Regions from separate parts of the Streptomyces sp. NPDC048297 genome, predicted to be linked through region 4. Evidence: riboswitches for the same ligand, from Rfam matches in the RefSeq annotation. Region 4 holds a riboswitch; each other region holds the start of a gene.
What was found. Region 4 has a riboswitch for cyclic di-AMP ahead of ACGFYV_RS37070 (M23 family metallopeptidase). Riboswitches for the same ligand answer to the same signal wherever they lie in the genome.
Positions count from the first base shown of each region.

Region 1: linked by a shared signal. The riboswitch ahead of ACGFYV_RS04735 (M23 family metallopeptidase) and the one ahead of ACGFYV_RS37070 (M23 family metallopeptidase) in region 4 are both predicted to bind cyclic di-AMP.
Region 2: linked by a shared signal. The riboswitch ahead of ACGFYV_RS09150 (transglycosylase family protein) and the one ahead of ACGFYV_RS37070 (M23 family metallopeptidase) in region 4 are both predicted to bind cyclic di-AMP.
Region 3: linked by a shared signal. The riboswitch ahead of ACGFYV_RS07410 (transglycosylase SLT domain-containing protein) and the one ahead of ACGFYV_RS37070 (M23 family metallopeptidase) in region 4 are both predicted to bind cyclic di-AMP.

Region 1 is NZ_JBICZA010000003.1:207,404-214,860, forward strand. Features, by position in the region: gene ACGFYV_RS04720 (GNAT family N-acetyltransferase) at 1-1,606, opposite strand, end outside; gene ACGFYV_RS04725 (HPr family phosphocarrier protein) at 1,832-2,113, shown strand; gene ACGFYV_RS04730 (GntR family transcriptional regulator) at 2,408-3,103, opposite strand; gene ACGFYV_RS04735 (M23 family metallopeptidase) at 3,323-4,078, opposite strand; cyclic di-AMP (ydaO/yuaA leader) riboswitch at 4,091-4,255, opposite strand; gene ACGFYV_RS04740 (M16 family metallopeptidase) at 4,487-5,887, opposite strand; gene ACGFYV_RS04745 (M16 family metallopeptidase) at 5,884-7,305, opposite strand.
Region 2 is NZ_JBICZA010000006.1:182,222-189,678, forward strand. Features, by position in the region: gene ACGFYV_RS09130 (SurA N-terminal domain-containing protein) at 1-376, shown strand, start outside; gene ACGFYV_RS09135 (nucleoside triphosphate pyrophosphohydrolase) at 1,111-2,130, shown strand; gene ACGFYV_RS09140 (cytochrome P450) at 2,284-3,669, shown strand; gene ACGFYV_RS09145 (transglycosylase family protein) at 3,838-4,908, shown strand; cyclic di-AMP (ydaO/yuaA leader) riboswitch at 5,107-5,282, shown strand; gene ACGFYV_RS09150 (transglycosylase family protein) at 5,287-5,994, shown strand; gene eno (phosphopyruvate hydratase) at 6,266-7,457, shown strand, end outside.
Region 3 is NZ_JBICZA010000005.1:138,502-145,958, forward strand. Features, by position in the region: gene fahA (fumarylacetoacetase) at 1-880, opposite strand, end outside; gene ACGFYV_RS07405 (HAD family hydrolase) at 1,076-1,888, shown strand; gene ACGFYV_RS07410 (transglycosylase SLT domain-containing protein) at 2,034-2,522, opposite strand; cyclic di-AMP (ydaO/yuaA leader) riboswitch at 2,527-2,723, opposite strand; gene ACGFYV_RS07415 (polyprenyl synthetase family protein) at 3,429-4,439, shown strand; gene ACGFYV_RS07420 (outer membrane lipoprotein carrier protein LolA) at 4,891-6,198, shown strand; gene ACGFYV_RS07425 (ABC transporter ATP-binding protein) at 6,257-7,258, shown strand; gene ACGFYV_RS07430 (ABC transporter permease) at 7,245-7,457, shown strand, end outside.
Region 4 is NZ_JBICZA010000068.1:6,650-14,106, reverse strand. Features, by position in the region: gene ACGFYV_RS37080 (PrsW family intramembrane metalloprotease) at 1-1,237, shown strand, start outside; gene ACGFYV_RS37075 (aldo/keto reductase) at 1,297-2,253, opposite strand; gene ACGFYV_RS37070 (M23 family metallopeptidase) at 2,585-3,649, opposite strand; cyclic di-AMP (ydaO/yuaA leader) riboswitch at 3,657-3,824, opposite strand; gene ACGFYV_RS37065 (PP2C family protein-serine/threonine phosphatase) at 4,057-5,283, opposite strand; tRNA gene ACGFYV_RS37060 (tRNA-Met) at 5,525-5,598, opposite strand; gene ACGFYV_RS37055 (NAD(P)H-binding protein) at 5,635-6,528, opposite strand; gene ACGFYV_RS37050 (TetR/AcrR family transcriptional regulator) at 6,601-7,197, shown strand; gene ACGFYV_RS37045 (dihydrofolate reductase family protein) at 7,261-7,457, opposite strand, start outside.

The sequences.
Region 1 (7,457 bases), on a different contig from region 4:
GTCCCTCCGCGAGGCAGCGGTCGTACGTCAGGATCCCGAGCGACTCGGAGTTGCCGAGGATGGCCACGCGCGGCCCGGCGGGCAGCGGCTGCCGGGCGAGCAGCAGCCCCGCGTCGACCAGTTCCGTGATCGTGTCGACCCGGATCACCCCGGCCTGGCGCAGCAGCGCGGACACGGTCGCGTGCGGCAGCCGCGTCGCCCGTACGGCGTGCCCCTGCGGCGCCGCCCCCGCTCCCTGCACCACGACGAGCGGCTTGGCGGCGGCGGTCCGCCGGGCGAGGCGGGTGAACTTGCGGGGGTTGCCGATGGACTCCAGGTACATGAGGACGACGTCGGTCTCGGGGTCGTCGTACCAGTACTGGATGACGTCGTTGCCGGAGACGTCGGCGCGGTTCCCGGAGGAGACGAAGGTGGAGACGCCGGTGACCCCGGTGACCCCTCCCCCGCGGCGGTGCAGCCGGGACAGCAGGGCGATGCCGATGGCGCCGGACTGGGCGAAGAGCCCGATGCGGCCGGGACGGGGCATCTCCGGGGCGAGCGAGGCGTTGAGCCGGACGTCCGGGGCGGTGTTGATGACGCCGAAGGCGTTGGGGCCGATGAGCCGCATGCCGTACGCGCGCGCGTGCCGGACCAGCGCCCGCTGCCGCTCGCGCCCCTCGGGCCCGCTCTCGGCGTACCCGGCGGACAGGACGACGAGGCCCTGTACGCCGTGCTCCCCGCACTCGGTGACCACGGCCGGCACGTGCTCGGCCGGCACGGCCACCACGGCGAGGTCCACGGGTCCCTCGATGTCCCGCACCGAGCGGTACGCCGGCACGCCGTCGACGTCCTTGAGGTCGGCGGGGAACGCCTTGTTCACGGCGTGCAGCGGCCCGGTGTAGCCGGCGTCCCTGATGTTGCCGAGGACGCTGCGGCCGACACCGCCGGGCGAGCGGCCCACGCCGACGACGGCGACGGAGCCGGGGGCCAGCAGCCGCCGTACCGAGTGGGACTCGGCGCGCTGCTCCCGCGCGCGCTGCACGGCGAGGGAGCGGTCGGTGGGTTCGAGGTCGAACTCCAGGCGGACGACGCCGTCCTCGAAGCTGCGCTTCTGGGTGTATCCGGCGTCCGTGAACACCTTGATCATCTTGGTGTTGGCGGGCAGCACCTCGGCCGTGAACCGGCGGATGCCGCGCTCGCGGGCGACGGCGGCGATGTGCTCCAGGAGGGTCGAGGCGACGCCGCGCCCCTGGTGGGCGTCCTGCACGAGGAAGGCGACCTCGGCCTCGTCGGCGGGTGCGGACGCGGGCATTCCGCCGGCGCCGACCCGGTCGTAGCGCACGGTGGCGATGAACTCGCCGCCGATGGTGGCCGCGAGCCCCACCCTGTCCACGAAGTCGTGGTGCGTGAAGCGGTGGACGTCCTTGGCGGACAGTCGCGGGTACGGCGCGAAGAAGCGGTAGTACTTCGACTCGTCCGAGACCTGCTCGTAGAAGCTGACCAGGCGGTCGGCGTCGTCGACGGTGATGGGCCGGATGCGCGCGGTGCCCCCGTCGCGCAGCACCACGTCCGCCTCCCAGTGGGCGGGGTACTCGTGCCGGTCCTGCCGGTCCGCCGGGGTCTGCATGGGCCCCAGAGTACGGCTCGCCAATGACAATGGCGCGAGGCAGTCTGTGGGGAACGGAAGCCGGATCGGGGCCGCGGTCCGGCGACACGTCCGGACCCCGGACGGAGGTCCGCTCGGGCACGTCCGGGCCGGACGCAGGTCCGCTCGGGCACGTCCGGGCCGGGCACGCTCCACGATATGGGAAACTGGTCTAGACAACCCTGGGAAACTGAAGGGCAGCATCACATGGCTGAGCGCCGCGTCAACGTCGGCTGGGCCGAGGGTCTCCACGCCCGCCCCGCCTCCATCTTCGTCCGAGCCGCGACGGCCGCCGGCGTCCCGGTGACGATCGCCAGGGCTGACGGCAACCCCGTCAACGCGGCCTCCATGCTGGCCGTCCTGAGCCTGGGCGCCCAGGGTGGCGAGGAGATCGTCCTCGCCTCCGAGGCCGAGGGCGCGGACGTCGCCCTCGACCGCCTGGCCAAGCTCGTCGCCGAGGGCCTTGAGGAACTGCCCGAGACCGTCTGAGCACCCGGCACCGGGCCCCCGGCCCCGGGCCCCCGGCCCCGGAAGACGGCCCCCGGAAGACGGAAGCCGCGTCACCCTTTGCGGGTGGCGCGGCTTTTGCGCGTCACGGAGGATTCACGAGCGGATTCACCGGCGCGTTCATGGGCAGGCCCACGGATGCGTCCACGGCCGCGTTCACGAACGGGTGCACGAGCGGGCGCGCGGAAAACCCGGAGGGAAATCGCGGGCGCACGGGAATTCGGGTACCCGGAATGCACCCCGTGGAATTACCCCTCTTTGTATACGGTGCCCGTGTTAATGCCGTGGGCGCGATGTGTTTACGGCATGTTGCGAAGTCCTCACGCGCGACTGGCGGTCCGTGCCGCCGGAGAAGCGCAACCGGTGCGCAAGGGCCGCGCGCTCGGTGTGCAGGGCCGTGACCGCCCGCGCGCGCTCGCCGTCGCCGCGCGCCACCGCGTCCACGATCGCGCCGTGCTCCGCCCAGGACTCCACCGGGCTCGACGGCACGTCCACCGTGTACATCCAGGCGATCTTGTGCCGCAGCTGGGTGAGCGTCGAGGTCAGCGACTGGCTGCCACAGGCCTGGGCGAGCGTCTCGTGGAACCAGCCGCCGAGCGAGCGCAGATCCTCGCTGCGCCCCCGCTCGGCCCGCTCCTGCCCCAGTCTGACCAGGCCGCGCAGCACCTTCAGATGGGCATCGGTGCGCCGCTGCGCGGCCCGTGCGGCGCCGAGCGGCTCCAGCAGCAGGCGCATCTCCAGCAGGTCGGCGGCCTCCTGCTCGGTCGGCTCGGCCACGCACGCGCCGGCGTGCCGCCGGGTCACCACGAAGCCCTCGGCCTCCAGGGTGCGCAGGGCCTCGCGCACGGGGACGCGCGAGACGCCGTAGCGGCGGGCGAGGACTTCCTCGGTGAGACGGCTGCCGCGCTCGTGGACACCCACGACGATGTCGTCCCGGATCGCCGTGCACACCGACTGTGCCGGAATACGCATGACCGACCTCCGTCTTCATCCCCGTGAAACGTCGACGATGGACGTCCGCTCAGTGACTGTATTCCAATCGGCGGGAATTTCCGACGGCGGGCAGGAATCCGTGGATATTTTTTGGCCAGTCGACCGGGTAAGAGGCGTGGAAAACGACGAAAGCCCCGACTCGGATGAGCCGGGGCTTTCACGGTGCGCTGCGTTTCGGACGGCCGCCGCGCGGGACCGTCAGACGGACACGCCGTGCTTGCGGAGGTAGGCGACCGGGTCGACGTCCGAGCCGTACTCGGGGGTCGTCCGGGCCTCGAAGTGCAGGTGCGGTCCGGTGACGTTGCCGGTCGCGCCGGACAGGCCGATCCGCTGGCCCGGCACGACCCGCTGGCCCACGCCGACGCCGATGGACGACAGGTGGCCGTACTGGGTGTACATGCCGTCGGCCATCCGGATCACGATCTGGTTGCCGTACGCCCCGCCCCAGCCGGTGGAGACGACCGTGCCGGAGCCGACCGCGTGGACCGTCGTCCCGCTCGCCGCGTGGAAGTCGATGCCGGTGTGGGAGCCGGAGGACCACAGGGAGCTGCTCGCCATGTAGCCGGTGGAGACGTACGAGTGCGCGATCGGGGGGACGAACGCGTTCAGGCGCTTGCGCTCCGCCTCGCGGGCGGCGCGGGCCTTGGCCTCCCGTGCCTGCTTCGCGCGCTCGGCGGCGGCCTTGGCGGCGGCCTCCTCGGCGGCCTTCCGCTCGGCGGCGGCCTTCTGCGCGGCGGCCTGCGCGTCGATCTCCTCGGCGAGCCTGGCGCTGACGGTGATGACGGGGGTGAGACCGGTCCGCTCGACGGAGTTCTCCGCGGCGAGTGCGGGCGAGGCCATGAGGGTGCCGACGACACCGGTGGTGGTGAGGGCAGCGATACCGACCGCCGAAGCGGTGGTGCGCATGACCCGGCCGGGCTTGCGGTGCTTCCCGGAGGCGCACATGAACGCCATGAGCTGGCTGGTCCTTTCCTTCCCTCTCGCCTACCGGGTTAGCTGACGGGTTCGGAGCAGGAAGGTCTCCTACGGACTCCCTCGCCGTGGCGCGGGCGTCCGATTCACCCCAGGGACTGCGGTTGGGTCCCCGGCTCCCCTGGCTCGCGCCGTACGGGGACTCGGCGATGACTGTCCGGTGCCGCGGGCGCGGCGCACTGCATGACGAACAGCCCGGAAGACGCTAAAGGGGGCGACTGCCGATCCCCAAACGGATCCGGGCTTTTGTAGCGCATCCCACAGGGCAGACCGGCAACCTCCGTCCGAAACCGGACATCTCAGGGGTGTTGCCGCGGCACGGCCGGGAACGGCAAGGGCCCTGACGACCCGTCGGTCGCCAGGGCCCACGCGCATCGTCGTGCGCGGCCTCTACTCAGCGGCCACGACGGTGACTTCACCGATGCCGAGCGCCTCGACCGGCTCCTTGATCTGAGCCGCGTCACCGACGAGGACGGTCACCAGGCGGTCCACCGGGAAGGCGTTCACGACCGCCGCGGTGGCCTCCACGGTGCCGGTGGCGGCCAACTGCCGGTAAAGCTGCGCCTGGAAGTCGTCCGGCAGCTCCTGCTCGACCTGGTCGGCCAGCGTGCCCGCGACGGCCGCCGCGGTCTCGTACTTCAGCGGCGCCACCCCGACGAGGTTCTGCACGGCGACGTCCCGCTCGGCGTCGGTCAGGCCCTCCGCCGCGAGCGTGCGCAGCACCGTCCACAGGTCCTGGAGCGCGGGACCGGTGTTCGGGGTGTCCACCGAGCCGCTGATGGCGAGCATCGAGGCACCGGCGGCCCCTCCGGCGGAAGGCGCCGCGGAGCGCAGGACCTGCCCGAAGGCGCGTACGCCGTAGGTGTAGCCCTTCTCCTCGCGCAGGACCCGGTCCAGGCGGGAGGTGAGGGTGCCGCCGAGGCAGTAGGTGCCGAGCACCTGCGCCGGCCACACGCGGTCGTGCCGGTCGGGGCCGATCCGGCCGATGAGCAGCTGGGTCTGGACGGCGCCGGGCCGGTCCACGATGACGACCCGGCCGGTGTCGTCGGCGGACACGGGCGGCACGGGCCGCGGCGTGCCGGGGGTGCCGGTCCAGGCGCCCAGGGTGTCGGCGAGCAGCTCGTCCAGGTCGGTGCCGGTGAGGTCGCCGACGACGACCGCGGTGGCCGTCGCGGGGCGCACATGGCGGTCGTAGAAGGCGCGTACGGCCGCCGCGTCGATCTTCTCGACCGTGTCCTCGGTGCCCTGGCGCGGCCGGGACATGCGCGAGGTCGCCGGGAACAGCTCCCTGGAGAGTTCCTTGGCGGCCCGGCGGGAGGGGTTGGCCATCTCGTGCGGGATCTCGTCCAGGCGGTTGCGGACCAGCCGCTCGACCTCGCTCTCGGCGAAGGCGGGCGCGCGCAGGGCGTCGGCGAGCAGGCCGAGGCCCTTGGCGAGGCGGGAGGCGGGGACCTCCAGGCTGATCCGGACGCCGGGGTGGTCGGCGTGCGCGTCGAGCGTGGCGCCGGCGCGCTCCAGTTCGGCGGCGAACTCCTCGGCGGAGTGCTTGTCGGTGCCCTCGGAGAAGGCCCGCGCCATGATCGTGCCGACGCCGTCCAGGCCGGCCGGCTCGGCGTCCAGGGGCGCGTCCAGGAGCACCTCGACGGCGACGACCTGCTGGCCGGGGCGGTGGCAGCGCAGGACGGTCAGGCCGTTGTCCAGCGTGCCGCGTTCGGGGGCCGGGAACGCCCAGGGCTTGGCCTCGCCGGGCCGCGGCTGGGGGTGGAAGTCCATCGTGGCGAGCTCGGTCACCGGTCCGTCTCCTCGTTGTCGTTCTGGTCGGCGGGGGCGACGCCCGCTTCCACGGTGGCCTCCGACTCGGGGTCCTCGCCGCGCCCCGCCTCCTCGGTGTGCTCGGCGGACTCGGCGGACAGCGGCTCGTAGACGAGGACCGCGCGGTTGTCGGGGCGCAGGCGGGCCTTGGCGACCTCCTGGACCTCCTCCGGGGTCACGGCCAGGACGCGCTGGACGGCGGTGAGGGCGAGCTGCGGGTCGCCGAACAGGACGGCGAACCGGCACAGTTCGTCCGCGCGGCCGGCGACCGTGCCGAGCCGGTCCAGCCACTCGCGCTCCAACTGGGCCTGGGCGCGCTCCATCTCCTCGGGCGTGGGGCCCTCTTCGGCGAAGCGGGCCAGCTCCTCGTCGATGGCGGCCTCGATGACGGGCACCTCGACGTCACCGGAGGTCTTCACGTCCAGCCAGCCCAGCGAGGGCGCGCCGGCCAGGCGCAGCAGGCCGAAGCCGGCCGCCACGGCCGTACGGTCGCGGCGCACGAGCCGGTTGTACAGGCGCGAGGACTCGCCGCCGCCGAGGACGGTGAGGGCCAGGTCGGCCGCGTCCGCCGCGCGCGTGCCGTCCTGCGGGAGCCGGTAGGCGCACATCAGGGCGCGCGCCGGGACCTCCTCCACGACGACCTCGCGCAGCTGCTCGCCGATGGTCTCCGGCAGGGAGCCGTCGCGGGGCTCGGGCTTGCCGGAGTGGGCGGGGATGGAGCCGAAGTACTTCTCGACCCAGGCGAGCGTCTGCTGGGGGTCGATGTCGCCGACCACGGAGAGCACCGCGTTGTTCGGCGCGTAGTAGGTGCGGAAGAACTGGCGGGCGTCCTCCAGGGTGGCCGCGTCCAGGTCCGCCATGGAGCCGATCGGCGTGTGGTGGTACGGGTGGCCCTCGGGGTAGGCGAGGCCGGTCAGCTTCTCGAAGGCGGTGCCGTAGGGCACGTTGTCGTAGCGCTGGCGGCGCTCGTTCTTGACGACGTCCCGCTGGTTCTCCATGGACTCGTCGTCCAGGGCGGCCAGCAGGGAGCCCATGCGGTCGGCTTCCAGCCAGAGGGCCAGCTCCAACTGGTGGGCGGGCATGGTCTCGAAGTAGTTGGTGCGCTCGAAGCTGGTGGTGCCGTTGAGGGAGCCGCCGGCGCCCTGCACCAGCTCGAAGTGGCCGTTGCCCTTCACCTGTCCGGAGCCCTGGAACATCAGGTGCTCGAAAAGGTGAGCCAGGCCGGTACGTCCCTTGACCTCGTGGCGGGAACCCACGTCGTACCAGAGACAGACCGCCGCCACCGGGGTCAGGTGGTCCTCGGAGAGCACCACGCGCAGACCGTTGGCCAGCCGGTGCTCGGTCGCTGTCAGGCCCCCGGAGCCTGCCTCGGCTGTGGTCGTGTGACCCATGGGCATGTACGTCCCTTCGCGAGCTGAGGCGGTCGAATGAAACCGCGCTTTTCCTGCCGTTCCTGCCACTGTATGCACAGCGTGCGGGACCTCGGCGAAGTTCCCGCGGACGTACGCCCACAGCGGATCGCGTAGCCTGCGTCAGGCGTGCCGCCGGT
Region 2 (7,457 bases), on a different contig from region 4:
GCACCGGGCCGCCCAGGACGAGGGCATCACGGTCAGCCGCAAGGAGATCCAGGTGATGCGGGCGGGCCTGGAGCAGCAGGCCGGCGGCGCCAAGGGTCTGGAGTCCACCTGGCTGCAAAAGTACGGCATCGCGCCCGTGCGCCTGGACGACAACCTCCGCCTCCAGATCGAGGCCCAGAAGCTCGCCACGAAGCTCGGCGCCGACACCACCCAGCCCGCCTTCTGGAAGGCCCTCTCCCAGGCCTCCGGCGAACTCCGCATCGACCTCAACCCGCGCTACGGCGCCTGGGACGTGCAGAAGAGCAGCCGCGTGGACGCGAAGACCCCGTGGGTACGGCAGGTCACGTCGGCGGCGTCGGAACAGCAGCCGGCGTAGCGGACGACACCCGGGAGGCGTGGCGGACGACGCCGGGAGACGTGGCGGACCACACCCGGAGGCGGGTCAAGCACCCGGAGGCGGGTCAAGCACCCGGCGAAGGCCGCTCGCCCGGTGGAAGTCTGGGGGAGGGGCCATGGCTCTGGGGACGGATACGGGCGCGGGCAAGGACGCGGGTGCGGGGACAGCCGGCGAGCGGCGGTGGCCGCGCCGGTTCGGTGCCTGGGCGCGCGTCGCCGGGAAGGCCGCGGCCGGGGTGGCCGTCACCGCCGCGGCGGCCTTCCTCGTCGTCCTCGGGTGGGGACTCGCCCGTGCCGGGGTCGACGGGTGGAACGACACCTCCTCCATCGCCGCGCACGGACGGTCGGTCGACGGGGTCGTCACGGCGAAGGACGAGGTGAGCGGCCCCCAGGGAAGCAGCCAGAAGGGTACGAGGTCCGCTTCACCACGGACACCGGGACGGCCTACCGGTTCTGGGAGCCCGGCGACGCGGACGTCGGCGACACGGTCCGCGTCCACTACGCGCGGGGGCGTCCCGAGACGGCGACCACCGCCTCCGCCTCCGGCGACCGGATCGCGTACGGCCTGCTGACCGCGACCGGAGCAGCGATCGTGATCGTCATCGCGTCCCTGTTCCTCTGGCTCGTCCGGGCACTGGTCATACGATCACGTAATCGCCTTGCCCCTGTGGACAACCCGGCTCGTCCGCCGGCGCCGTGAGTTACGTTCGGATCGTGAACGCAACCAGCCCCGAAGCCCTCGGCCCGGACGCCGCCCCCGGCCGCATCATCCTGCTCACCACCAGCCACCGCGTCGCCCCCGGCCTGCTGTCCTGGCCCGCCTGGCAGGCCCTGCGCAGCGCCGACACCGTGCTGTGCGCGGACGGCGCGCACCCGCAGCTGCCCTATCTGCGGGAGGCCGGGACGGTCGTGTCGGAGGAGTCCCCCACCGCGCAGGATCTGGTCGACGCCTGCGCCGGCGGGCGGACGGTGGTGGTCGTGGCCACCGGCGAGGGCGAGCCGGCCCTCACCGACGGGCTGGCGAGGCTGGCCGGCTCCGGCCGGGTGCGGATGCCCGAGCTGGAGCTGCTCCCCGCCTCCTACGACCTGCCCGGCGCCCGCTTCCTCGACCTCGTGCAGGTCATGGACCGCATCCGCGAGGAGTGCCCCTGGTCCTCCCGGCAGACCCACCTGGGCCTGGCCAAGTACGGCATCGAGGAGGCGTACGAACTGGTCGAGGCGATCGAGGCCGGAGACCGCGACGAACTCCGGGAGGAGCTGGGTGACGTCCTGCTCCAGGTCGTCTTCCACTCCCGCATCGCCGAGGAGGACCCAGACACGCCGTTCTCCATCGACGACGTGGCCGGCGGCATCGTCGCCAAGCTGATCCACCGCCACCCGCACGTCTTCGGCGAGGAGAAGGCGCAGACCCCGGAGGACGTCCAGGAGCACTGGCTGCGCACCAAGGCCGAGGAGAAGCGGCGCACCTCGGTGACGGAGGGCGTCCCCCTCGGCCAGCCCGGTCTCGCCCTCGCCGCCAAGCTCGCCTCCCGCGCCCGCACGGCCGGCCTGGACGTACCCCTGCCCCAGGGCGAGGGCATCGGCTACGAACTGCTGGCCCTGGCGGTCCGCGCCGAAGCGGACGGCGCCGACCCCGAAGCGGCCCTGCGCGCCGCGGCCCGCACCTACCGGGACGCGATACGGGCGGCGGAAGGCACACAGCCGGAGCAGGAGAAGCCGGAACAGGAGAGATGAGGAGTAGGCGAAGCCGGAGAGGCAAGGAGCCGGAGAAGCAAGGAGCCGGAGAAGCAAGGAGCCGGAGAAGCAAGGAGCCGGAGAAGCAAGGAGCCGGAGAAGCAAGGAGTAGGAGGAGTAAGAAGAGGAGCAGGGTCCGGATACCGTCGAGGAGTGACCAACCAGCCCCACCCCGACGCCTCCGCACCGCCCCCCGCACCGACCCCCGCGCCGACCCCGACCCCCGCGCCGACCCCGACCCCCGCGCCGACCCCGACCCCCGCGCCGACCTCGCCCCCCGCGCCGACCTCGACCCCCGCCCCGGACCTCTTCACCTGGGAGTTCGCCGCCGACCCCTACCCCGCCTACGCCTGGCTCCGGGAGCACGCGCCCGTGCACCGCACCAAGCTGCCCAGTGGGGTCGAGGCCTGGCTGGTCACCCGCTACGCCGATGCCAAGCAGGCGCTGGCCGACCAGCGGCTGAGCAAGAACCCGGCCCATCACGACGAGCCCGCGCACGCCAAGGGGAAGACCGGTATCCCCGGCGAGCGCAAGGCCGACCTGATGACGCATCTGCTGAACATCGACCCGCCGGACCACACCCGGCTGCGCCGGCTGGTGAGCAAGGCGTTCACGCCCCGCCGTGTCGCCGAGTTCGCCCCGCGGGTGCAGGAGCTGACCGACCAGCTGATCGGCCGGTTCGCCGCGACGGGCTCCGCCGACCTCATCCACGAGTTCGCCTTCCCCCTCCCCATCTACGCCATCTGCGACCTGCTCGGCGTCCCGCGTGAGGACCAGGACGACTTCCGGGACTGGGCGGGCATGATGATCCGGCACGGCGGAGGTCCGCGGGGCGGGGTCGCGCGGTCGGTCAAGAAGATGCGCGGCTACCTCGCCGAACTCATCCACCGCAAGAGGCAGGCGCTGCCCGCCGAGCCGACCCCGGGCGAGGACCTCATCTCGGGCCTCATCCGGGCCTCCGACCACGGCGAGCACCTCACCGAGAACGAGGCCGCCGCCATGGCCTTCATCCTTCTGTTCGCCGGCTTCGAGACGACCGTCAACCTCATCGGCAACGGCACCTACGCCCTGCTCACCCACCCCGAGCAGCGCCACCGCCTCCAGCGCTCGCTGGCCGCCGGGGAGAGGGGCCTCCTGGAGACCGGTGTGGAGGAACTCCTGCGCTACGACGGCCCCGTGGAGCTGGCCACCTGGCGGTTCGCGACCCGGCCGCTCAGCATCGGCGGGCAGGACATCGCGGCCGGCGACCCGGTGCTGGTCGTGCTCGCCGCCGCGGACCGCGACCCGGAGCGGTTCGAGGACCCGGACGTGCTGGACCTCGCGCGCCGCGACAACCAGCACCTCGGGTACGGCCACGGCATCCACTACTGCCTCGGCGCCCCGCTCGCCCGGCTGGAGGGCCAGACCGCGCTGGCCACCCTGCTGACCCGGCTGCCCGACCTGCGGCTCGGGGCGGATCCGGCCGATCTGCGCTGGCGTGGCGGGCTCATCATGCGCGGTCTGCGCACGCTCCCCGTGGAGTTCACGCCGGTTCCCTGAGGCCGGTGCGCGGAGAAAACGTGAGAGGCGTTCAACTATGTGATCTTCACGTGATCCGCGCGGCATGAACTTGTGATGAGCGATCATCTGCCGATACCTTCACCCTTCAGCGTGGCGGACGGGCAACGCCTGCCGCGCCGGTTCTGCTGTCGCTCGAAAGGCCTCCGTATGCTTCCCGGGAACGGTCGTCACCGTCGCCCCCGTCAGGCTCCGGCGCTCATCGTCGCGGCCGGAGTGACCGGCTCCGCCATCGCCATCCCGCTCCTCGGTGCCGTGAGCGCCCACGCGGCCGACGGCACCACGTGGGACAAGGTGGCCGAGTGCGAGAGCGGCGGCTCCTGGAGCGCCGACAACGGCAACGGGTACTACGGCGGCCTGCAGATCTCGCACGAGGACTGGGTCAAGTACGGCGGCACCCAGTACGCCGACAATGCCGACCGGGCGAGCCGGTCGCAGCAGATCGCGGTCGCCGAGAGGATCCTCGCCGACCAGGGCACCACCCCCTGGGCCACCTGCGCCCTGCTCTCCGGGATGACCGCCGACTCCGCTTCCGCTGACGTCGACACGGGCGTCGGGGGCTCCGACTCCCAGGGCTCGGGCAAGGGCAACTCCGGCCACTCCTCCGACTCCCAGAGCGACGACTCCGGGTCCGGCAAGAAGTCCGGCTCACCCGACTCGACCGACTCGTCGAACTCGTCCGACAAGTCGGGTTCATCCTCTTCGTCCGACTCGTCGGACCTCTCGGACTCGTCGGACCCCTCCGTGGGTGCGTCCGCCACGCCGTCCCCGGGTGTGGGCCAGGGTTCCGGTTTCGGTGACGCCCGTGAGGGTGCGGGTGCCGCCGAGTCCGACATGTCGGCCTCGCCCGGAACCGGGGCGTCGCAGGAGGGTGAGGGTTCGGCCGCCTCCGACCCCACGCTCGGCGACCCGGGCAATTCGTGGCAGACCGGCAGCTCTTGGAGTCTGGTCGACACCGGCGCCCTCGACGGTGGCGGACGTCACCGTGGCGGCACTGCGGACGAAAGCGTGACAAACGGTCAAAGCGGCCACGCCTCGGGCCGTCACGCCTCCCGTGACGCGGACGACTACACCGTCCGCGAGGGCGACACGCTCAGCTCCATCGCCGACTCCCTTGACGTCGACGGCGGATGGCACGCGCTCTACGCTCAGAACAAGAAGGCCGTCGGCGCCGACCCGGACGACATCGCCCCCGGTCAGACCCTGCACGTCGGTTCCTGAGTGGGCGGCGGACAGGGGGAGTTGGCGCCCCACTTCACCCGCTAATGTCCGTTTTGGTGAAAGTGTGGGATGAGTCTCAGAAGCCCTGATCGTCTTTGGAATTCCGCCGAACGCCTGCCTACGGTCGAGGCCGCTCGTCACCACGAGCCCCGGCATCCGCAACGCCGAATCCTGCCAGCGGTCGCCCGGGAACAGTCGACGCGTCACGCGCCGTAGGCAGGAGCGGGGGACCCAAGGTAGGCGCCGGATCCGGCAGTTGATGCCGCGACCGGCTCGGGGTGAAGCCGTGCCTCCCGGAAGACGGGAGGGACGGCCGGGCAACTCAACCGGCCCGAACCCGACAGCTCACCTCGCAGGCGTCGGTGAGGGGATCGATCCATGCTGTTTTCCAGCAAGGGCAAGCACCGTCGTCCGGCCAAGGCTCTTCGCGCCGTCACGCTCGCCGGCGTGGCCGGCGCCGTCGTCGTCGCCCCGCTGATGGCGGCCGGCAACGCCTCCGCCGCCACCGCCTCGGAGTGGGACAAGGTCGCCCAGTGCGAGTCCGGTGGCAACTGGTCCATCAACACCGGCAACGGCTACTACGGCGGTCTGCAGTTCTCCGCCTCCACCTGGGCCGCGTACGGCGGCACGGCCTACGCCTCCCGCGCCGACCTGGCCTTCGAGCAGCAGCAGATCACCGTCGCCGAGAAGGTCCTCGCCGCCCAGGGCAAGGGCGCCTGGCCGGTCTGCGGCACGGGCCTGTCCAGCACCCCCTACGGCGCCGCTCCCGCCGCCGCGAAGCCCGCCCCCGCGAAGCCGGCCCCCGCCAAGCCCGCCGCGCCGAGCACCACCACCCGCTCCACCGACCAGCAGGCCGCCTCCCGTTCGGCGGACCGCCCGGCCGCGAGCAAGACCGTCACCACCCCGACCGGCAAGAAGGTCAAGAAGGGTGACGGCGAGTACAAGGTGGTCAAGGGCGACACCCTCAGCACCATCGCCGGCAAGCACGGTGTCAAGGGCGGCTGGAAGAAGCTGTTCGACCTGAACAAGGACATCGTCGCGGACGCCGACCTCATCTACCCGGGTCAGCAGCTGCACCTGAAGTGACCCCAGGCTCAGGCCTCCCCCGTCCCCACGGACTCCCTGCCCCGGTGCGTGTTCCCCCGTACGCACCGGGGCGGGGTTTTTTCATGAACCTCCGTATTTCGTGAACTCCCTTTGTTCCGCTGATGAACAATGGGTACCGTCTCACTGCAGTCCCCGTCCACGGGACGGTCGGTCGGTGGCCGACGCCCCTGGGACGGTTAGGCTCTAGTCGCAAGGCACAGCCGCAAGGCACAACAGCCCCGCTCTTCCAGCGTCACATTCCAAGAAGGAGATGCTCGTGCCGTCCATCGACGTCGTCGTAGCCCGGGAAATCCTGGACTCCCGAGGCAACCCCACGGTCGAGGTCGAGGTCGGCCTCGACGACGGCAGCACGGGTCGTGCCGCCGTTCCGTCCGGTGCCTCCACCGGTGCCTTCGAGGCCATCGAGCTCCGTGACGGTGACCCGAACCGCTACCAGGGCAAGGGTGTCGAGAAGGCCGTCCTCGCCGTCATCGAGCAGATCGGCCCGGAGCTGGTCGGCTACGACGCCACCGAGCAGCGCCTGATCGACCAGGCCATGTTCGACCTGGACGCCACCGACAACAAGGGCTCCCTCGGCGCCAACGCCATCCTCGGCGTCTCCCTCGCCGTCGCCCACGCCGCCTCCGAGGCCAGCGACCTGCCGCTGTTCCGCTACCTGGGCGGCCCCAACGCGCACCTGCTGCCCGTGCCGATGATGAACATCCTCAACGGCGGCTCGCACGCGGACTCCAACGTGGACATCCAGGAGTTCATGATCGCCCCGATCGGCGCGGAGTCCTTCTCCGAGGCGCTGCGCTGGGGTACCGAGGTCTACCACACCCTCAAGAAGGTCCTGAAGGGCAAGGGCCTGTCCACCGGCCTCGGCGACGAGGGCGGCTTCGCCCCGAACCTCGGCTCCAACCGCGAGGCCCTCGACCTCATCCTGGAGGCCGTCAAGCAGGCCGGTTACATCCCCGGTGAGCAGATCGCGCTCGCGCTCGACGTCGCCGCGTCCGAGTTCTACAAGGACGGCAAGTACGAGTTCGAGGGCAAGTCCCGCTCGGCCGCCGAGATGACCGAGTACTACGAGGAGCTGGTGGCGGCCTACCCGCTCGTCTCCATCGAGGACCCGCTGTTCGAGGACGACTGGGCCGGCTGGAAGGTCCTCACCGACCGCCTCGGCGACAAGGTCCAGATCGTCGGCGACGACCTGTTCGTCACCAACCCGGAGCGCCTGGCCCGCGGCATCGAGGAGGGCACCGCCAACGCCCTCCTGGTGAAGGTGAACCAGATCGGCTCGCTCACCGAGACCCTGGACGCCGTCGAGCTGGCCCAGCGCAACGGCTTCAAGTGCATGATGTCCCACCGCTCCGGCGAGACCGAGGACGTCACCATCGCCGACCTCGCCGTCGCCACCAACTGCGGCCAGATCAAGACCGGCGCCCCGGCCCGCTCCGAGCGCG
Region 3 (7,457 bases), on a different contig from region 4:
GCAGGTCGTAGCCGCCGGGCTCGATCCCGGGGGCCGCGTCGTCCAGGTAGGGCAGCAGCGGGTGCGTGCGCTCGGGCGGTGCCACGCGCGCGCTGTCCAGCGCCTCCAGCGGGGTGATCCACGCCGACACCGAGGTCGCGAAGGACTTGCCGAGGAACGGTCCGAGGGGGACGTACTCCCAGGCCTGGATGTCCCGCGCCGACCAGTCGTTCAGCAGGCAGAGACCGAAGACGTGCTCGCGGAAGTCGCCGAGTGCGACCGGGCGGCCCGGTGCGGAGGGCGCGCCGACCACGAAGCCGACCTCCGCCTCGATGTCGAGCCGGACGGAGGGGCCGAAGACGGGGGCCGGGTCGCCGGGGCCCTTGCGCTGCCCGGACGGCCGTACGACGTCCGTGCCCGAGACCACGACGGTGCCGGAGCGGCCGTGGTAACCGATCGGCAGGTGCTTCCAGTTGGGGGTCAGGGAGTCCTCGGCGTCCGGGCGGAAGATCTGGCCGACGTTGCGGGCGTGGTTCTCGGAGGCGTAGAAGTCGACGTAGTCGGCCACCTCGAAGGGCAGGTGCAGGGTCACCGACGACAAGGGGTGGAACAGCGGCTCGATCGCGGAGCGGTGGGAGGGCACCGTCACCCACGCCGTCAGCGCGCGCCGCACGTCCGACCAGGCGGTGCGCCCGGCCGCCAGCAGCGCGTCCAGGCCGGGCCGGGCGAGCAGGGAGACGTACGGGGAGCCGAGCGCGGCGGCTGCGGCGCCCGCGTCGAGGACGTGGTCACCGAGCCGGACGCCGACCCTGCGCTCCGCGCCGCCGGCGGGCGAGAACACACCATAGGGAAGATTGTGCGGACCGAAGGGGTCGCCCTCGGGGACGTCGAAGGGGGGCATGGGGTACTGCCTCGCTCTCATCCTGGCCGTGCATGGCGCTGTGTTCCATGTGGTCGCGCCACACGTTACGGCCGAGGTGCGCTTCTTGGGCAGTGCCTCCGGGGGCGCCCCGGCGGTGTCGCACGGGGCAGGGCAGCGCACAAGTGCGGGAAGCGCGGGGTGAGTCGAGGGGTGCGCGGTCCGTATTCTCTGGGCATGGCCGCACCTCCCGTATACACATTGATCGCCACCGACCTGGACGGGACGCTGCTGCGCGGCGACGACACCGTCTCCGACCGTTCGCGCGCCGCGCTCGCGCGGGCGGCGCGCGCTGGTGCGCGTCATCTGGTGGTGACGGGGCGCCCGGCCCCTCGGGTACGGCCGCTGCTCGACACCCTCGGCGGCACCGGGCTCGCGGTGTGCGGGCAGGGCGCGCAGGTCTACGACGCCGGGGCCGGCCGGCTGCTGTGGTCGGTCAGGCTGGACCGGGAGCTGGCGGAGGTCGCGCTCGGCAAGATCGAGGCCGAGGTGGGCCAGGTGTACGCGGCCGTCGACCAGGACGGGGTGGACGGGCTCACGCTGATCGAGCCCGGGTACCGGATGCCGCACCCGACCCTGCCCGCCGTGCGGGTCGGCCGGCGCGACGACCTGTGGTGCCAGCCCATCAGCAAGGTGCTGCTGCGCCATCCCGAGCTGTCCGACGACGAGTTGGCGTCGGTCGCGCGCGCGGCGGTGGGCTCGCTCGCGACGGTCACGATGTCGGGGCCGGGGACCGTGGAGCTCCAGCCGTGCGGTGTCACCAAGGCGACGGGGCTCGCGCTGGCCGCCGGGCATCTCGGGGTCCGTGCCGAACAGGCCCTCGCCTTCGGCGACATGCCCAACGACATCCCCATGTTCGACTGGGCCGCCCACGGTGTCGCCATGGCCGGCGCCCATCCGGAACTCAAGGCCGTCGCCGACGAGGTCACGACGTCGAACGAGGACGACGGTGTCGCCGTCGTCCTCGAAAGACTGTTTCCGGCCGGCTGACCAGGGGCTCGTCAGGGCCCCCCGCCGGATGGGTCAGCCGGCCGGATCAGGCCTGTGGGGGTCAGGCCTGCGGGGGCGGGGCCTGTGGGGGGCAGGCCCGCGGGTCAGGCCCGTGGGGGTCAGGCCTGTGGGTGGGGCCGGTGGATCAGTAGGCGCCGAAGACGTTGTCGATCGACCCGTAGCGCGCGGCCGCGTAGTTGCAGGCGGCCGTGATGTTCGCGACCGGGTCGTACGGGTCGAAGGCCGTGCCCGCCACGTGGTACGTGTTGAAGGTCGGGTCGATGACCTGGAGCAGGCCCTTGGACGGGATGCCCTTGGCGGCGTTGGAGTCCCAGAGGTTGATGGCCTTCGGGTTGCCCGACGACTCACGGATGATGTTGCGGTAGATGCCGTTGTACGTGCCCGGGATCTTCTTCTCGCCCATGATCGCGAGCGACTCGCGGATCCAGCCGTCCAGGTTGTTGGGGTACCCGGCGAGCGTGGTGGAGGGCGTGGAGCCGGTCGTGCCCGCGGCCGAGGCGCTGGTGGCGCCGACGATCGGAAGGGCGAGCAGGGCCGCGCCGGTCCCGGCGACGGCGAGCGTGCGGAAGAGGCGGGGCGAGCGGGTGCGGCGGGGCTGAGCGGCAGCGGGCATGTCGTATTCCTCTCCGTCGCCTGCGGGGTGAGCTGTCGGGTTCGGGCGGGGAGGTGCCCGGCCGCGCCGCCAGGCCCGTCGGGCGCTGGAGGTGGTGCGACTTCACCCCTAGCCGTTCCGGTGCGACATGTGCCGACCGGTCCGGCGACTTACCTGGGTCCCCCGCTCCTGCCGTACGAATGAGTTCGTCGAGTGGGTGGTGTCAGACGCGGCAGGATTCGGCGTCCGTCTGACGGCCCGGAACGTATGCGAGAGCACATGTCCGGAACAAGGGGTGGATTCACCTGAAGTGCTAGTTGACCTTGTTCTGCGGCTTTTGGGGCACTTGATCCTTTGCGATCGCCAATCCTCAACTGCCCGGCAGGGCAAGGCGAAAGGGGCGATCGGGCGGGCGGGGTCGCCGAGGGGTGCGAGTGACCCAATTCACGAAACGGCAAAATGCGCAAAAGCGGACATGGGGGATTGGCTGGATTCGCTCTTAATGCGGCCATTAGGGGGTGTCGGTCCACCCGGGCCCGGAACCTCTGGGGAGGCGCCCCTCGTTGAAGAGGGGGGAGACGGCCTCCTGGTTGCCTCCCGGTCCTCTCCGGATCGTCTCCGGGTCGCCTCCGGATCGTCTCCGACTTGTCACCTGGCGGTCCCCGGAGTCGTACTCAGGGGCGTCGAACGCGCGCACGGTCGGCGTGGCGTTCGACGGCGGGGTGCATCGTCCCGTTAAGTCAATAAATGTCCATTCTTATTGGGTGATCAAAAACATAACGGTCATGATCCCGATACCGCCCGGGGTGGACCGGTGGGTGCTATCGGTGATCGAAAGAGGACCGGATACGCTGACTTGAGTGATGGCAGCGACCTATCGACAAACCGTGTAATCGCCAGCAGACACCAGCAGACAGGAGACCCCTCGTGACCGTCGTCGGGCCGTTCGGGCTGAGCGTGCGGGACCAGGCTCTGGAAGCCGATGTCCAGGCCGGATTGGCGGCTGTCGAGGAAGGCTTGCTCGAGGCCACCAAGAGCGAGGTCCCGTTCATCACGGGGGCCGCGCAACACCTGGTACGGGCCGGCGGGAAGCGGTTCCGGCCGCTGCTCGTGATGCTCGCCGCCCAGTTCGGCGACCCCTACGCGCCGCGCGTCGTGCCGTCGGCCGTGGTCGTGGAGCTGACCCACCTGGCCACGCTGTACCACGACGACGTCATGGACGAGGCGGCCGTACGACGTGGTGTGGACAGCGCCAACACCCGCTGGGGCAACTCCGTCGCGGTCCTCACCGGCGACTTCCTCTTCGCCCGCGCCTCCCAGATACTCGCGGACCTCGGCCCCGAGGCGGTCCGTGTCCAGGCCCTCGCGTTCGAGCGGCTGGTCACCGGGCAGATCCTGGAGACCGCCGGTCCCCAGGACGGCCGCGACCCGGTCGAGCACTACCTGGACGTGCTGGGCGGCAAGACGGGCTCCCTGGTCGCGGTGTCCTGCCGGTTCGGCGCGATGATGTCCGGCGCCGACGAGACGGTGATCGACGTGCTCACCCAGTACGGCGAGCGCCTCGGTGTCGCCTTCCAGCTCGCGGACGACGTCCTGGACATCGCCTCCGACTCCCACGAGTCCGGCAAGACCCCGGGCACCGACCTGCGTGAGGGCATCCCCACCCTGCCCGTGCTGCGGCTGCGCGAGCGGACCGCCCGGCTGGGCCTCGCCGAGGACGTCGCCCTGTGTGAGCTGCTCGACTCCGACCTCAGCGACGACACCCTGCACGCGCGTGCGCTGGAGAGCCTGCGCTGCCACCCCGCGCTGGAGCAGGCCCGCCGGGACACCGTCCGGTACGCCGAGGAGGCGCGCGCCGCGCTCTCCCCGCTGCCCGAGGGCTACGCCAAGTCGGCGCTGACCCAGCTCTGCGACGCCGTGGTGCACCGCGCCGGCTAGGACCTGGCGAGCCCCTACGGGGCCCGGGGCGGAGTGCCCCTGCGGACAGCCCCTACGGCTCAGGGCGGGCACAGGGCGGGCTGCTCCCTGCGGGGAGAGCCTCCGAGGCCGCGCGGACAGCCTCTGCGGGCCTCTGCGGCCCGGGGCGGACAGCCCCTGCGCACCGCTCACCGCCCGGCCGGCCGTCTCTCCCGAGCCCCGGCCGCCGCCCCGCCGCACACCACGAGGGCGGCGCCTCCCCCACGACCCCTACGGATCGGGGAGGCGCCGCCCCTCGTGCGTCATACCCCAGGCGTACGCGGACTTGGCTCCGTGGTCTGACGCCTTCGCACGGCGGATTTGGTCTGATGGAAACCACGGACATCCCACTCCTCACCGATTCGGGTGAGAATGGCGGCTCAGGTGGACCAGCGTGAGGACAGCCGCCGCCGACGACGGAGGTAACGCACACATGGCACCGTACGAAACCGACGACGCGACGGGCGCCGCGCCGGACGAGGATCTGCGCTCCGGACGCCGCAAGGCGGCCCGGTACGTCGTCCCGGTCGCGGTGATGGGGGTGGCGGCGGCCACGATCGGGCTGGTCCCGGCGCTCGCCGACTCCGGTGACCCCAACCTGCCCAAGATCACCGCACAGCAGCTCATCCAGAAGATCGCCGCGTCGGACGTCCAGGAACTGTCCGGCACGGTGAAGGTCAGCACCGACCTCGGCCTGCCGGACCTCGGCGGCCTGGAGAGCAGCCTCGTGTCCGGTGCGGCCCAGGGCGGCCGGGGCGGCTCGTCCGCGGACCCGAAGGCCAAGCTCACCGAGCTGGTCACCGGCACGCACACCCTGCGCGTGGCCGCCGACGGCCCCGACCGGCAGAAGCTCTCCCTGCTGGAGAGCGGCGCCGAGTACAGCCTGATCCACAACGGCAAGGACGTGTGGGGCTACGACAGCAAGAGCAACGAGGTCTTCCACGGCACCGCCGGCGAATCCGGCGGGAAGGACCGCGCCGAGGAGCCGCCGGCCACGCCCAAGGACTTCGCCGACGAGGCCCTGAAGGCGGTCGACGACACCACGTCCGTGACGGTCGACGGCACCGCCCAGGTCGCCGGGCGCGACGCCTACAAGCTGCAGATCAAGCCCAAGCAGTCCGGCACCACGGTCGGCGCGATCAACATCGCGGTGGACGCGAGGACCGGGATGCCGCTGAAGTTCACGCTGACCCCGAGGAGCGGCGGCGCCGCCGTGCTCGACGCGGGCTTCACGCAGGTCTCCTTCGCCCGCCCGGCCGCCTCCACCTTCGCCTTCACCCCGCCCAAGGGCGCGAAGGTCACCGAGCAGCAGAAGGACGGGTCGAAGGACGGGTCGAAGGCCGGGGAGCACGCACCGGAGCACGGCACGAAGCCTGGTTCGCAGCACGGCATGAAACCCGGTTCGCAGCACGGTACGAAGCCCGGCTCGGGTCCCGGTGGGGGCTTCGGCCGCGGCGGGGAGGGCGGCAAGGTCATCGGCAAGGGCTGGACGGCCATAGCCACCTTCGACACCGGCGCCAAGGGCGGCCTGCCGTCCGGCACCTCGGGCCCGTCCGGCTCCCCGGGCGGTGACCTCGGCGGCTTCCTCGGCTCGCTCGGCGACCACGTGTCCGGCAAGTTCGGCAAGGGCACGGTCTTCTCCACCCGCCTGGTCAACGCTCTGATCACCGACGACGGCAAGGTGTACGTCGGCGCGGTGACCAAGGACGCGCTGGTGAAGGCGGCGAACGAAGGGAAGTGACCCTTCCGGGGCCGCCAGGTCCTTACCGTCCGGACCACGACGAGTCGAAGGGGAGCCGATGGACGAACCGTCCGCCGCGCAGCAGGGTGAACCGTCCGCCACACAGCAGGGCGGCCCGTGGGACGACGCGGCGAGTGTCATCGCCACGCACGGCCTCACCAAGCGCTACCGCGGCGGACAGCTCGCCGTCGACGGTCTCGACCTGACCGTCCCGGCGGGCAGCGTCTTCGGCTTCCTCGGCCCGAACGGCTCCGGAAAGACCACCACCATCCGCATGCTGATGGGCCTGATCGAGCCCACCGCGGGCACGGCCCGGGTCCTGGGCCGCCCCATGCCCCGGGCGGCCCGGCAGGTCCTCCCCGAGGTCGGCGCCCTCATCGAGGGCCCGGCCCTGTACGGCTTCCTCTCCGGCCGGGACAACCTGCTGCGCTACGACTGCGCCGACCCGACCGCCGACCCCCGCACCCGGCGCGCCCGGGTCGCCGCCGCACTGGACCGGGTGGGCCTCGCGGCGGCGGCGGGCAAGAAGGCGAGGGCGTACTCGCTCGGCATGAAACAGCGCCTCGGTCTGGCCGCCGCGCTGCTCCGGCCGCGCCGGCTGCTCGTGCTGGACGAGCCCACCAACGGGCTCGACCCGCAGGGCATGCGGGAGATCCGTACCCTCGTCCGCGAACTGGCGTCCGATGGCACGACCGTCTTCCTGTCCTCGCACCTCCTCGACGAGATCGAGCAGGTGTGCACGCACGTGGCGGTGATGACACAGGGCCGGCTCGTCACCCAGGGCCCGGTGGCCGACCTGGCCGCCGGGGCGCGCGGCCGTCTGGTCGTGACCACTCCGGACGCGGGTGAGGCGGCCCGCGTGCTGAAGGAACAGGGCGTCGCGGACGTCACCGTGGACGGCGACCGGGTCAGTGCCGAGCCGCCCGCCCAGGACCTCGCCGAGGTGAACGCGGCGCTGGTCGGCGCGGGCGTCCGGGTGCGGGGCTTCACGCTCGAACGGGCCTCCCTGGAGGACGCGTTCGTGGCACTGACAGGGGAGGGCTTCGATGTCGCGGGCTGAGACGCGTCAGGCACCGGCCGCACCCGCACCCGCACCCGGCCGGGCCCGGCCGAATCCGCTGTGGACCTTCGGGCTGCTGCGCAGCGAACTCGTCATCACCGTCCGCCGCTGGCGCACCCTCGCACTGCTCGGGGTGCTGGCGGCGGTGCCGGTGCTGGTCGGGATCGCGGTCAAGATCGAGACAGGGGACGGTTCGACG
Region 4 (7,457 bases):
GTCCGGTCTCGTGATCCTCGCGCTGGTGCGGCGGCAGACCGGCACCGAGGGGTTCCTGGTCGGGCTGGGTCTCGCGGTGCTGCCGGTGCCCTGGCTGATAGCCGCCTTCCGCTGGCTGGACCGGGTCGAGCCGGGCCCCTGGCGGAACCTGGTCTTCGCCTTCGCCTGGGGGGCGTGCGCGGCGGCGCTGATCGCCATCGTCGCCAACAGTTTCGCCACCAAGTGGATCGCCACGGCCACCGCCGACCCCGGCAGCGCCGACACCCTCGGCGCGACGGTGATAGCGCCGATAGTCGAGGAGTCCGCGAAGGCGGCGGCCGTGCTGCTGGTCTTCCTGTTCCGCAGACGCGACTTCACGGGGATCGTCGACGGGGTCGTGATAGCGGGGCTCACCGCGACCGGGTTCGCGTTCACCGAGAACATCCTCTACCTGGGCACGGCCTTCGGCACCGACCAGCTCACCGGCGACCGGGGCATCGCCTCCGTCACCGCCGCCACCTTCTTCGTACGCGTCGTGATGTCACCGTTCGCGCATCCCCTGTTCACCGTGATCACCGGCATCGGCTTCGGCATCGCCGCGCTGTCCACGGACGGCCGGACCGCCCGGCGCGTGCTGATCCCGCTCGGCGGGCTGCTGCTCGCGATGAGCATGCACGCCTTCTGGAACGGCTCCTCGACCTTCGGCGAGTACGGCTTCTTCGCCGTGTACGGGGCGTTCATGGTGCCCGCGTTCGGCCTGCTGACCTGGCTCGCGGTGTGGACGCGGCAGCGGGAGCTGCGGACCGTGCGGGAGGAGCTGACGGCGTACGTGTACGCCGGGTGGCTGGGGCCCGCCGAGCCGTTCGTCCTCGGGTCCATGCGGGCGCGGCGGATGGCCCGCGACCATGCCCGCCGGCACTTCGGGGGCCGGCCGGCGGCGCGGGCGGTCGCCCAGTACGAGGCGTACGCCACCTCGCTCGCCTTCCTGCGGCACCGGGGGCGCCGGGGGAAGGCCGGGGCCGACTTCATCACGCGCGAGCGGGAACTGCTGGGCGCGCTGTGGGAGCGGCGCGAGGTGGCCCGCCCGTCGCTGGAGTACGCCTCCCGCGCGGTCGCGCCGCCCCGCCCGGTGTACGGCGCCCCGGCCCAGGCCCCGTACTGGTACGGGTACGCGGCGGCGCCCTACCCCGCGCACCACGCGCACCATGCCTACAACCCGTACAACCCGCACAACGCGTACAACCCGTATCGGTCGTAGCGCCACCGCCGAGCGGAGCGGCACCTCACGCCGAGGTGTGCGTCACGCCGAGGCGTCCGTCAGGCCGAGGCGTCGGTGAGCCGCTTCAGTTCGTCGTCCGTCAGGCGGAGGTCGGCGACGCCCAGCAGGGCCGGGAGCTGGTCGACGGTGCGGGCGGAGGCGATGGGGGCCGCGATGGTGGGCTGGGCGGCGAGCCAGGCGAGGGCGACCGTGGCGACGGGGGCCTCGTGGGCGGCGGCGATCTCGTCCAGGGCGAGAAGGACCTTCTGGCCGCGCTCGGTCCCGAGGTGCTTGGCGGCGGAGCCGGCACGGGCGCTGTCGACCGTGGTGCCGGGGCGGTACTTGCCGGTGAGGAAGCCGGAGGCGAGGGCGAAGTACGGGATGCCGGCGAGGCCCTCGCGGGCTACGAGGTCCTGCAGCGGGCCCTCGTAGGTGTCGCGGGAGACCAGGTTGTAGTGCGGCTGGACGGCGACGTAGCGGGCGAGGCCCTCGCGGGCGGAGAAGTCGAGGGAGGCCCGCAGACGCTCGGGGGTGATGTTGGAAGCGGCGATCTGCCGGACCTTGCCCGCCTTCACCAGTTCGTCGAGGGCCCCGATGATCTCCTCGACCGGCACCTCGGGCTGGTCGAAGTGGGTGTAGTAGAGATCGATGTAGTCGGTGTCCAGGCGGCGCAGGGACGCGTCGGCGGCGGCCTTGATGTTGGCCGCGGTAAGGCCCTGGTACTCCGGGTGCTGGCTGACCTTGGTCGCGACGACGACGTCCGAGCGGTTGCCGCGGGCCTTGAGCCACTTGCCGATGATCGTCTCGGACTCGCCGCCCTTGTGGCCCTCGATCCACGCCGAGTAGGAGTCGGCCGTGTCGACGAAGTTGCCACCGGCGGCCGTGTACGCGTCGAGGACGGCGAAGGACGCCTCCTCGTCGGCGGTCCAGCCGAAGACGTTGCCTCCGAGGGCCAGCGGGAAGACCTTGAGGTCGGAGGCGCCGAGCTTACGCAGAGAAGGGTGAGAAGCAGTCATGCTTCACTTCAACCGCCACCCCCGCCACACCCATTCCGGCCTTCCTGCGAACAGAGTGTGAAACCACCCGGACGGAGCAGGTGCGGGCCCGGGGGCGGCGTGCGGCATGCGCGCTGCGGGCGTACGAGCCCGGGAGGCAAACGCGCCCGGAGGGCGTGCGCGCCGGAGGCCCTGGCGTCGGGGGGATGTCGCCAGGGCCGCCGGGGACCGGTCGTGGAGGGGGTGGTTCAGGACCGGCCGGGACGGTCGCGGGGGCAGGGTGTTCAGGACCTGCCCGGGACCGGTCGCGTGCGGACGATCAGGTGCGGGCCGGTAGTGGGGCGGTGACCGCTCAGGGGGTGAGGCCCTTGTCGCGCAGCCACGTCATCGGGTCGATGCCGGTGGACTGGCCGCCGGGGTGGACCTCCAGGTGGAGGTGCGGGCCGGTGACGTTGCCGGTGGCGCCGACGCGGCCGATGACCTCTCCGGTGGTGACCTTCTGGCCGACGGAGACGCTGATCGAGGACTGGTGGCAGAACCACAGCTCGGTGCCGTCGTCGAGGGTGAGGACGGTGCGGTAGCCGTACGCGCCGGCCCAGCCCGCCTCGGTGACCGTGCCGCCGTGGATGGCCTGGATGAGCGTGCCGGTGGGCGCGGCGAAGTCGAGGCCGGTGTGGTAGCCGGAGGACCACATGGAGCCGGGCTGACCGAAGGTGCCGGTGATGGTGTACGAGACGACCGGCAGCTTGTACTGCTTCGCCAGCGCGGCCAGGCGCTCCGCCTCGGCCTTCTTCCTGGCCTCGGCAGCCGCCTTCTCCTTCTCGGCGGCGGCCTTGGCCGCGGCCTCCTTCTTCGCCTTGTCGGCGGCCTCGGCGGCGGCCTTCTCGGCCGCCGCGGCAGCGGCAGCCGTGGCCTTCTCCTCGGCCCGGCTGTCGGCCTTGCTCTGCTGCTGCTCGGCCTGCGCCATGATCCGGTTGCGCAGGGCCTCGCCCGCGTCGGCGCCCTTCGCGGCGTCGGCGGAGGTCACGCCGACGTTGGTGAGGGAGGCGGGGGCGGCCTTGGGCGCGTCGGAGGAGCCGTCGAACAGGTTCTCGACGGAGGCCATGGACGGCAGATGGTCGGGGATGTGGTCGGGCAGCGAGATGGACACCGGCGGCTTGCCGGTGTTCGCGCTGGCGATGCCACCCGCGCCGACGGCGGCTATGACACCGACACCGAGGACGGTGGAGCTGCGGGCGAGTCCGCCGCGCTGCTTGGCGACGCGGTGCCGTCCGCGCACCGGGCGGACGGACTCCTCGGTGGGGTTCCACTCCTCCCAGGGGCCCTCGTCGGGGCCGCGACCGCCGTAGCCGAAGGTCTCGGGTTCTCGCTGAGCGGGCACGAACGGGGCTTGTGGGGCAGGCCGGTTGGACGCCACGCGGGCGTACTCCTTTCCTTCCTTCGCCTACCGGGTTAGCTGACGGGTTCGGAGCAGGAAGGTCTCCTACGCGCGTATACCTGTCGTGAGTCGAGCAGTTCACGACGGCGTCCGCGTGATTCACCCCAAGGTGGTGGTTCCCCGGTTCCCTTGCGAGATTCGGCGCGTGCGCACGGAGCCGCCTCTTGTGACGGCTGGGACGACCGCGCTGCGTTATCGAACGTTAATAGACCGGGGTGCCAGATTCCAAGCCGTTCAGCCTGATCATTCCCACTCTCCGGGGTGGACGTAGCCGTCAGGACCGGGGGAAAACGGGCGAGTTGGCCCACGTTCAGGAGTCACTCGGTTTTTGATGGTGTCTCAGATGTTATGCGGAGGGCTGCCGCCCGGTCACCGTGCGTGAGAGTTCAGTTCAGGGCGGGTCGCCGTACGGCCAGCAGCGCCATGTCGTCCGCCATCCCGCCGCCCGAGTGCCGCCGTACCTCCGAGGCGAGCCGGCCGAGCAGGATGCCGGGGTCCGGGCAGCGGCGTCCGGCGAGCCGGCGCGCGGGGTCGTAGAACCGGCCGTGGGCGTCCCGGGCCTCGGACAGGCCGTCGGTGTAGAGCAGCAGGGTGGCGCCGTCCGGGAAGGGGGTCCGGTGGGCGCGGTCGGGCCACATGCCGAGGTCGCTCATGCCGAGGGGCAGGGCGGGCTCGTGCGCCGTGAGGGCGCGCAGGGTGCCGTCGGGGTGCAGCATGAACGGCGGCGGGTGGCCGCGGTTGAGGATGCGGGCGACGCCGTCGTCGTGCGGGAGTTCGGCGAGGACGGCGGTCGTGAAGCCTTCGAAGGCGTCGAGCCCCTCCCGCCGGGTGCCCTCGCGGGCCAGCGCCCTCTCCAGCCGTGCGGCCACCGCCTCCAGCGTGGCCTCCTGCTCGGCGGCCTCGCGGAACGCCCCGATCACGACGGCCACGGCGGCGACCGCCCCCATGCCCTTGCCGCGCACGTCCCCGACGATCAGCCGTACGCCGTGCGGGGTGTCCTGCACCGCGTACAGGTCGCCGCCGATGTACGCGCCCTCCTGGGCCGCCTCGTACCGAGCCGCGATGTCGAACCCGCCGATCCGCGCGGCGGGTTCGGGCAGGACGGCGCGCTGGGCGGCCTCGGCGATCTCCCGGGCGGAGGCGAGCCGTTCGTCGCCGCGGCGTACGACGCGGTTGATGACGAGGGCGAGGACGGCGACCGTGACGACGGTGACGGCCTCGGTGACGGCGCTGGCGTCCGGCAGGGCGTAGCGGGTGTGCACGAGGAGGGCGGCGAGCACGGTGGCGAGGCCGGTGAGAGCCGTGGTGCGCAGCGAGGCCAGGGGCGCGGCGACCAGCGGGGCGGCCGTGAAGAACGGGACGGCGGTGTAGGCGGGCGGGGTGAGCAGGTCGTACAGGATCCCGCCGGTGACCAGGAGCGTGGGCAGGGTGCGGGCGAGTGTCCGCGGTCTGGGGTGGCGGCCGCGGTCCCGGGGCGTGGGTGCGGGCGCGGATGCGGATGCGGGGGCGGATGCGGGGGCCGTGGAGTCCGTGGAGTCCGTGCCGAGGCCCGGGTCGGGTACGGGGTCGCCGGGGAGCCTGCCGCCGGCCCGGGCGCCGGCGTCCTCCTCCATCTCACCTGGGCGCACCGCTCGTCTCCCGTGTCTTCGACGTACGTACAGGGTGGTGGGGCCGGGGACGGCGGGCGACCGGTGTGGGCCGAGTGGATGACCCGGTGTGAGGTGCGCCACTACGGACGGTGCGGGGCGCACGAGGCGTACGGGGCGCACGGGCATACGAGGCGCACGGGCCGTACGAGGTCGGAAAACACTCAGGGCCGGTGTCCATTGCTGGACACCGGCCCTGAGTCTTCAGTAGCGGGGACAGGATTTGAACCTGCGACCTCTGGGTTATGAGCCCAGCGAGCTACCGAGCTGCTCCACCCCGCGTCGTTGTGTCTCAAGCATACGCCATGTTCGGAGTGCTCAGCACACGGGTTTTCCGTGAGCCTCCATGAACGCGCCGGCGTGGTCGGCGGCCCAGTGGCGAAACGTTCGCGGGGCAGTCCCGAGGATGTCGGCCACCGCGGTGGTGACGTACGCGGGCTGTCCGACCGCCGCGCTCCACGCGGCGAGCAGCATGTCGACGACCGAAGTGGGCGCCGTGCCCTCCGACAGGCGCCGGAACTCGTCCGGAGTCATCTCCTCGAATGCGATCCGGCGCCCCAGGACGTCACCGATGGCGTCCACCTGCGCGGACTGGGTCAGCGATTCGGGGCCCGTGAGGACGTAGTCGCCTCCGGCGTGTCCGTCCTGGTAGAGCGTCCGCGCCGCGACGGCGGAGATGTCGCGGTCGTCGGCCGGTGCCGTCTCGGCGGCGCCGTAAGGCCACCGGACGACCTCGCCGGCCCGGATCGCCGGCGCCCACCAGGCCAGCGCGTTCGACGCGAGCATCCCCGGCCGGATGATCGTCGACTCGAGTCCGGTGGCCGCGATGAGCCTCTCGATGTCGGCGTGCAGCATCGCCATGGGATTCGGCTGCTGGAAGAAGGGGTGCGGCGTCTGATGCGGGGAGGAGAGGAAGACGACCCGCCGCACGTGGGCCGCCAGCCGCTCGACGACTGCCGCGGCGGTCGGAGGCGGGGCGGTCCAGACGAGGAAGACCGCACCGGCGCCGTTCAAGGCCGGGTCGAGCGTCTCGGGCACGGTGAGGTCGCCGGTGAAGACCTCGACCTTCGCCGGCAGTGTCGCCGCCGCCTCGGAGCGATGGGTGAGGGCGCGGACCGGCACGCCCGCGTCGAGGAGCCGGTCGATGACGACGCGGCCGATCCGGCCGGTCGCCCCGGTGACGAGCACGGGAGGAAGGTCTGTCCGATTCATGCCGCCCATAAAAACGTTACTCGGTTAAAAAAGCAACTCGGTTACGAATGTTACGGTGGCCAGATGAGCGAGATGAGCGAGCCGACGGGGCTGCGGGCCCGCAAGAAGGAGCGGACGCGCGACGCCATCGGCGACGCGGCCGTCTCGCTGTTCCTGGAGCACGGCTTCGACCGCGTCTCGGTCAACGACATCGCCGCGGCGGCCGAGATCTCCAAGCCGACTCTCTTCCGGTACTTCCCCACCAAGGAAGACCTGGTGCTGCACCGGTTCGCGGACCACCAGGGCGAAGCGGCACGCGTCGTACGTGACGGCGGGCCCGGCATCGAGCCGGTGACGGCCCTGCACCGGCACTTCCGGGCCGGCCTCGACCGGTACGACCCCGTCACCGGCCTCAACGATCACCCCGAGGTGGTGGCGTTCCACCGGCTGGTGTTCACCACACCGAGCCTGGCGGGACGGCTCACGCAGTACCAGCTGGAGGACGAGGAGGCACTGGCGGACGCCCTCGGCGAAGGCATCCGGGCACGCCTGCGAGCCGCCCAGGTGCTCGCGGTCCAACGGGTACTCGCCCGGACCAACTGGCAGAAGATCGCCGACGGCCGAACCGCCCACGACGTCCACCCCGAAGCCGTGTCCGACGCCGACCAGGCGTTCAGCCAACTTCGGTGACAGGCGGAGTTCCCGGTCGAGAAGGGCTCCCCGGCGCTCCCGGCCGAGGAATCCGGGTGGCCCTCAGGGCAGCAGGTGGGCGTTCGGCCGCTTCGCCGCGGCCTCGTGTTCCGGGAGCAGGAGGACGTCCACGCCCCGGCCCGTCAGGACCCCGGCGCCGTCGGCCGCCGTCACGAAGGTGTCCGGCTCCCGCCAGGCCGTGACCACCCGGCGCACGCCCGCGCGCAGGATCAGCTCGGCGCACGGGGCGGGCCGGGAGG